3 regions of the Streptomyces yunnanensis genome follow, and region 1 is predicted to be linked to each of the others. Evidence: riboswitches for the same ligand, from Rfam matches in the RefSeq annotation. Region 1 holds a riboswitch; each other region holds the start of a gene.
What was found. Region 1 has a riboswitch for cobalamin ahead of MOV08_RS15185 (ribonucleoside-diphosphate reductase subunit alpha). Riboswitches for the same ligand answer to the same signal wherever they lie in the genome.
Positions count from the first base shown of each region.

Region 2: another riboswitch for cobalamin. It lies ahead of MOV08_RS30930 (cobalamin biosynthesis protein); the one in region 1 lies ahead of MOV08_RS15185 (ribonucleoside-diphosphate reductase subunit alpha).
Region 3: another riboswitch for cobalamin. It lies ahead of nicT (Nickel transporter NicT); the one in region 1 lies ahead of MOV08_RS15185 (ribonucleoside-diphosphate reductase subunit alpha).

Region 1 covers NZ_CP095749.1:3,511,170-3,513,425, forward strand. The annotation lists gene mctP (monocarboxylate uptake permease MctP) at 1-300, shown strand, start outside; gene MOV08_RS15180 (GNAT family N-acetyltransferase) at 396-899, shown strand; cobalamin riboswitch at 1,069-1,221, shown strand; gene MOV08_RS15185 (ribonucleoside-diphosphate reductase subunit alpha) at 1,386-2,256, shown strand, end outside.
Region 2 covers NZ_CP095749.1:7,097,885-7,100,140, forward strand. The annotation lists gene MOV08_RS30925 (cobyric acid synthase) at 1-91, opposite strand, end outside; gene MOV08_RS30930 (cobalamin biosynthesis protein) at 88-1,065, opposite strand; cobalamin riboswitch at 1,196-1,326, opposite strand; gene MOV08_RS30935 (hypothetical protein) at 1,535-1,987, shown strand; gene MOV08_RS30940 (caspase, EACC1-associated type) at 1,993-2,256, shown strand, end outside.
Region 3 covers NZ_CP095749.1:6,539,168-6,541,423, forward strand. The annotation lists gene nicT (Nickel transporter NicT) at 1-976, opposite strand, end outside; cobalamin riboswitch at 1,008-1,221, opposite strand; gene MOV08_RS28535 (alpha/beta fold hydrolase) at 1,289-2,140, opposite strand; gene MOV08_RS28540 (MarR family winged helix-turn-helix transcriptional regulator) at 2,137-2,256, opposite strand, start outside.

The sequences.
Region 1 (2,256 bases):
TGGGCGATCGGCATGGTCTACGGCACCCTCGCCGCGTACGGGGTGGCCAGCCCGACCCAGAAGCACTTCGGCGGCTCCAGCGCGGAGATCCCCGGGATCGGCGAGATCGGCTACATCGGCCTGACCGCCTTCGTGCTGAACGTGGTGGTGACGGTCGTCCTGACGGTCGTTCTGAAGGCCCTCAAGGCCCCTGAGGGCACCGACGAGACCGTCCCGGCCGACTACACCGCCGACCTCGGCGACAAGGGCGTCACCGCCGACCTGCCGCCGGCCACGGCGGGGTCGCCGGCGGGGCACTGACGGTCATCAACTACGGCGGAGGGCCGTCGCGTTCCCCTGGGGCGCGGCGGCCCTTTCGCGTGTACGGGCGGCGACCGCGCCGCCACACTGGCCCCATGGACATCACGATCAGGCCCATACGCCAGGCGGAGTTCGAGACGGTCGGGGAGCTGGTGGCGGAGGTGTATCTGGCCGAGGGGTTGCTGCACGGCGGGGAGCACGATCCGTACGCGGCGGAGCTGCGGAAGGTGGCGCACCGCGCGGAGCACGCCGAGGTGCTGGTGGCCTCGGACGGCGTGGACGGGGCGGTGCTGGGGGCGGTGACGTTCGCGGCGCACGGCAGCCCGTACGCGGAGTTGGCCGGGCCCGGGGAGGGCGAGTTCCGGATGCTGGCGGTGCGGCCCGAGGGGCGCGGGCGCGGCATCGGGGAGGCTCTGGTGCGGGCCTGTCTGGCGCGGGCGCGGGCGCTGGGGCTGCGCGGGATGGTGCTGTCGAGCCAGCAGCACCTGCTGCCGGCGCACCGGCTCTACCGGCGGCTGGGGTTCGCGCGGGCGGCCGAGCGGGACTGGGCGCCGGTGCCCGGTCTGACGCTGTGGGCGTTCGCCCGCGAGCTGGCCTAAGCGGCGTTCCGGCGGGCTCCGGGCCCCCTTCGGGCGGGCCACCGGCGGAATTTCGGTGGGGTTCCGAGGCGTTTCCGAGGGGATCCGGGCGGGTCGGCGCTTCGCACACCTGGGGGAATGGTATGAGGCGGCGACACAAGATGTGGGGGTGCGTGCGGGGAGCGACACAAGATGTATGCTCGTCCTCGCTGTCGCCGCAGGGGAATCCGGTGCGAATCCGGGACTGCCCCGCAACGGTGTGCGAGCGCGGACCACGGCCCTTTCCTCAAGGGCCGGTCGCGCGCTCCCGAGTCCGAAGACCTGCCGACGGTACGCCCGCACCGCCATCGGTGCGGCGTCGATACGTCCGGGCCCCGAGGGATGGGCAGATGGACGCCGCGCGGCCGACCCGCGCACCCCCGGTTCGCCGCGGGGTGCCCCATGCCCGCTCGGCTCCCGTCATGCCGCCACCCCTCCCGGCCCCCGCCGAGTGAGGGAGAGCATCAGGTGACCATCGCGCCAACGGAGCCAGCGTCAGACGCCGAGGTCGTGCAGCCCGTGGTGGCCGCGCCTCCCGCGCACGCGGACGGGCCGGGCACCGCCCTGCTGCGGACGCTGACCGAGCTGACCGTGGACCTGACCGCGACCGACCCCGGCAAGGTGGCCGCCGCCGCGCTGCGCGGCCGGCACCCCGGGTCCGACGAGGCCGAGTTGCGGTCGCTGGCCACCGAGGCCGCGGCCGGGCTGATCGCCGACGAGCCGCAGTACTCCAAGCTCGCCGCGCGGCTGCTGACCCTCGCCATCGCCGAGGAGGCCGCCGGCCAGGGCGCCACCTCCTTCTCGGCGTCGATCGCGGTCGGCCACCAGGAGGGGCTGATCGCGGACGTCACCGCCGCGTTCGTCGGCACCCACGCCGAGCGGCTGGACGCCCTGGTCGACGGGGCGCTGGAGGCCAGCGCCGACGACCGGTTCGGGTACTTCGGGCTGCGCACCCTGCACTCGCGCTATCTGCTGCGGCACCCCCTCACCCGCAAGGTGATCGAGACGCCCCAGCACTTCCTGCTGCGGGTGGCCTGCGGGCTCGCCGAGGACGACTCGGCGCGGGCGCTCGCGGACGTCGCCGAGCTGTACCGGATGACCAGCACGCTCTCCTACCTGCCGTCCTCCCCCACGCTCTTCAACTCCGGCACCCGCCACCCGCAGATGTCCTCCTGCTATCTGCTGGACTCCCCGCTGGACGAGCTGGACTCCATCTACGACCGCTACCACCAGGTGGCCCGGCTCTCGAAGCACGCCGGCGGGATCGGCCTGTCGTACTCCCGGATCCGCGCCCGCGGTTCGCTGATCCGCGGCACCAACGGGCACTCCAACGGCATCG
Region 2 (2,256 bases), 3.6 Mb from region 1:
TCACCACGCTCTTGCCGGCGTCGGACGTCGTCCCGGCCACCAGCAGCCCGCCGCCCACGGCCCCGCCGGCCGCCCTCCTCCGCCCGTTCACCGGGTTCTCCTCCCGTTCCCGCGCAGGCTCCTGCGCCGTACCGTGCCCGCCGCCAGCCGGCCCGCCACCGTGACGCCCAGCGCCAGCAGGCCCACCCGCCGGGACAGGCGCACCGCCCGCTCGATGTCGGGCACCTGGGGCGGCCGTGCGCCGCCGTTGAGCACCGGCCGGTGCTCCACCCGCCCGCCGTACGCCAGGGTGCCGCCCAGGCGGACGCCCAGCGCCCCCGCGAACGACGCCTCCACCGGGCCCGCGTTGGGGCTCGGATGGGCCCCGCCGTCCGCCCGCCAGGCCCGCAGCGCACCGCGCCGGTCCGGGCCCGCCAGGACCGCCAGCGCCGCGGTCAGCCGGGCGCCGGGCCAGCCGGCGACATCGTCGAGACGGGCCGCCGCCCAGCCGAACCGCCGGTAGCGCGGCGACTTGTGACCCACCATCGCGTCCAGGGTGTTCACCGCCCGGAACGCCACCAGGCCGGGCACGCCGCCGAGGGCGCCCCACACCAGGGCGCCCACCACCGCGTCCGAGGTGTTCTCGGCGACCGACTCCACCACCGCACGGGCCATCTGCGGCCCGTCCAGGGACTGCGGATCGCGCCCGCACAGATGCGGCAGCCGTTCCCGCGCCACGTCCAGGTCACCGACGGCCAGCGCACCGCCCACGGCCCGCGCCTCCCGGCCGAGCGAGGTGCCGCCCAGCACGGCCCACACGGCCGCCGCGGTCAGCGCGGTCCGGGCGCCCGGACGGTCCCGCAGGGCGCGCTCCAGCAGTGCGGCGCCGACGGCCGCGCCGCCCGCGCAGACCAGGGTGTGCGCCGTCCCGTGGCCGCGGTGGTCGCGCCACAGCCGGCGTTCGACGGCGCCCGCGGCCCGGCCGAACGCGGCCACCGGATGGCCGCGCCGCGGATCCGCCGCGATCAGGTCGCCGAGGTAGCCGAGGACCGCGCCGCACGCATATCCCGCGTGTTCGCCGCGCATCGGATCAGGCCGCCGTCCGCCCTCGGAGGGACCCGGCGGCAGCGGGCAGGGGAGCTCTCGACGGGCAGCCGGGCATGGCGGTATGTCCTCACTCAGGGTCCGCGCCCTGGCTCGACGTGACGGCGACCAGAGTCTCCTGGCTCCCGGATCGGCGCCGCCCCCGGCCTTCCCGCCCGTACGGAGTACGGGCCGTGGCCCTCGTCGGAGGAGCGCTCCCCGGTGACAGTGGCGGGACCGCGCCGGATTCGCACCGGACTTCCTCTGCTGTCGCCGATTGGCCCCGGCAGTCCACCACGCCCCGCGAAGGCCCGTCAACTCACCCTTGACCTGCGCAGCAGCCCCACCGCCGGACCTGTGGCCAAAGCCACAGGGTGGCCGCCGGCTCACGGACGGTTGCCCCTGGCACGCCTCCCGCGCCACTATCTGGTGCACGGTGGGCGAAGGGGCCCGCCGGGAGGGGGACCGGGGGATGCCGGAGAGCGCCGACCGCCACGAGATCCGCATCAGGGTCACGGGTACCAACAATCCGAGCCAGGACATCGACGACCTCACCGCATGGCTGGAGCGCGAGCCCTGGCTGACGCGGCACCAGCACGACTGGCAGCGCCGGCCCCGCCCCGAGGAGGGCCCCGGCCGCGACGCCGCCGACGGCGCGATGGCGGTCGGCGTCGACGACCTGATCCTGGTCGTCGTCGGGGCGGTCGCCGCCGAGATCACCAAGGGACTGGGCATCGCCTTACGCGAGTGGCTGCGCCGCCGCCGGGAGGCCCGCGAGGAGGGCGAGGAGCCCTCGGTCGCGGTCGGCGCCGGCCCGCAGGTGCACGACCTCGGCGAGGGCCCGCAGCAGCCGGCCGGCCCGGGGTCCGCGCGCCCCCGCACCGGAAGCCGTGCGGACGAGGACGGCAGCACCGGCGAGGACTGACCCGGATGTCCGAGTACGACGCCCGGGGCAAGGTCAACCGCGCCCTGCTGATCTGCGTCCACGACTACGAGACGCTGACCCGCCTGCCCGCCGTCGAGGACAACGCCGAGGCGCTCCGCCACGCCCTGACCCGCCCCGGCACCGACCTGTTCACCGCCGACGAGGTGGTGGTCTGCCGGCCGCACCGGCCCGAGGACCTCAGCACCGCCCTGCGCACCGCCGCCGACGAGGCGCGCGGCCTGCTGCTGGTGTACTTCTCCGGCCACGGC
Region 3 (2,256 bases), 3.0 Mb from region 1:
CGTGCAGCACGGTCACCAGCTCGATGGTGCCGATGAGGAACGCGACCGCGATCGACAGGCCGGTGATGGTGAGGTTGTAGTAGACCTTGCGCACCGGGTTGGAGAACGCCCACTGGTAGGCGAAGTTCATGAACGTGCCGTCCAGGGTGTCGAACAGGCTCATCCCGGCGGCGAACAGCAGCGGCAGGCACAGGATCGCGTACCAGGGCAGGCCCGCCGCGGCGCCGCTGCCCGCCATCACCATCAGCGTCACCTCGGTCGCGGTGTCGAAGCCGAGGCCGAAGAGGAAACCGAGCGGGAACATCTGGCCGGGCCGGCTGATGGACCTGGTGAGACGGCCCAGGATCCGGTTCATGAAGCCCCGGGAATCCAGGTGGCGCTCCAGCTCCTGCTCGTCGTACGCGCCCGCCCGCATCGCCCGGAAGACCTTCAGAATGCCGACCAGGGCGATGAGGTTGAGGGCGGCGATGAGGTAGAGGAAGGTGCCGGAGACGGTGGTGCCGACGAGGCCGAGCACCTGGTGCGTGCGGGAGTTGTCGTTCATCAGCGTGCCGGCGAGCTGGGCGCCGCCCGCCACCAGCGCGGCCATCACGACGACCACGCTGGAGTGGCCGAGGGCGAACCAGAAGCCCACCGAGACCGGCCGTTTGCCGTCGGCCATCAGCTTGCGGGTGGTGTTGTCGATCGCCGCGATGTGGTCGGCGTCGAAGGCGTGCCGCATGCCCAGGGTGTACGCGGTGATGCCGAGGCCGGCACCGAACACCTGGCTGCCGACCGTGTAGTGGCCCGGCACGACCAGCAGGAACAGCACGCCGAAGGCGACGATGTGCAGCACGGCGATCACGGTCATCAGTCCGGCCGTGCGGACGGTGTCCCGGCGCTGCCAGCGGAAGGAACCGGTGGATCCGGATATGCCGCCAGGGGACGCGTCGCGGGGGGAAGGGGAATTTCCCGGGGTATTCGTGGACAGGGCCATTCGGCCATCACGCTCCAGCACCTCGTGGATCAGTTCGTGAGATGCCGTGGCCGGTCTCCTGGCTTACGGGTGCACGCGTCCGCCCCGCCTTCCCGGCCGCAGGCTGCGGTCAGTGGCGCCGTACGCGCACCGGGCGCGTACGGAGAGGGGTGGAAACTCCCCGATCACAGTGGCGAGGGCCGCGCCGGCCTGGGACACAAGGTCCTGCACCGGTCTTCCCGATCACCACGGCCCGGTCACTCTAGCGGGCGCCGGGGAGAGCGGGCGGGCCCGCCCCGCCCCGGGCCCTCGCCCGGGGCGGGGCGGGCCGTCTCAGAGGGCCAAGGACGACAGGAAGGCGTGCAGTTCCTGGTCGAAGAGCGGGGTGTTCTCCAGGTTCACCATGTGGCCCGCGGCGGGGATGCGGACACGGCGGGCGCCGGGGACCTGGAGCGCTATGGCGTGGGCGTTGGCGGATATGTCGGTGGAGTCGAGGTCGCCGTCGAGGACGGTGGTCGGCACCTTGATCTCGGTCAGGCGGTCCGCGGCGCCGACCTCCAGGGGCATGCCGGCGCCCACACCGTCGGCGTGCACCTCGACATTGGCGCTCGCGGAGGCGCGCATCCGCTCCCGGAAGCCGGGGTGCACGGCGGACGGCGCGCGGTACGGCCCGTCCACCCACATCCGGAGGAAGTGCTCCACATAGCGCTCCGCGCCGTCCGGTGCGCCGATCGCGGCGACCTGCTCCCGGATGTGCTCCAGGACGAAGGGGTCGGTGAAGGGGCGACCGCTGACCCCGGGGGCGGCGAGGAAGAGGGCCGAGACCCGGTCCGGGTGGGCGAGCGCGGTGTCCAGCGCGACCCGGGAGCCGTGCGAGAGGCCGACGAGGACGGCGCGCGGTATGTCGAGCGCGTCCAGCAGGGCCGCCAGGTCGTCGTGGTTGGCCCAGTCGCCCGTCACCGTGGAGGAGAGGCCGTGGCCGCGGGAGTCGTAGCGGACCACCCGCAGGCCGGAGTTGACCAGCCAGGAGAACTGCTCGTCCCACATGTGCTGGTCGAGCATGCCGCCGTGCAGCAGCACCACCGCAGGTCCCGAGCCGGCCGTCTCGTAGAACAGCTCGCCGTCGTCGGCGATCGGCACGGTGCCGTTGTCGATCTCGGACCATGCCTGGAAGTCGTGGGTCATGCTGCGGGGCCTTCTGTCTGCGTCGGGCGGTCGGCTGGTCGGGCGGGCACCGGCGGTCGGTGCCCCTGTGCGGGCGGTATCGCGGCCTGTGCGGCCTCCTGGTCGGCAGCGTCCGG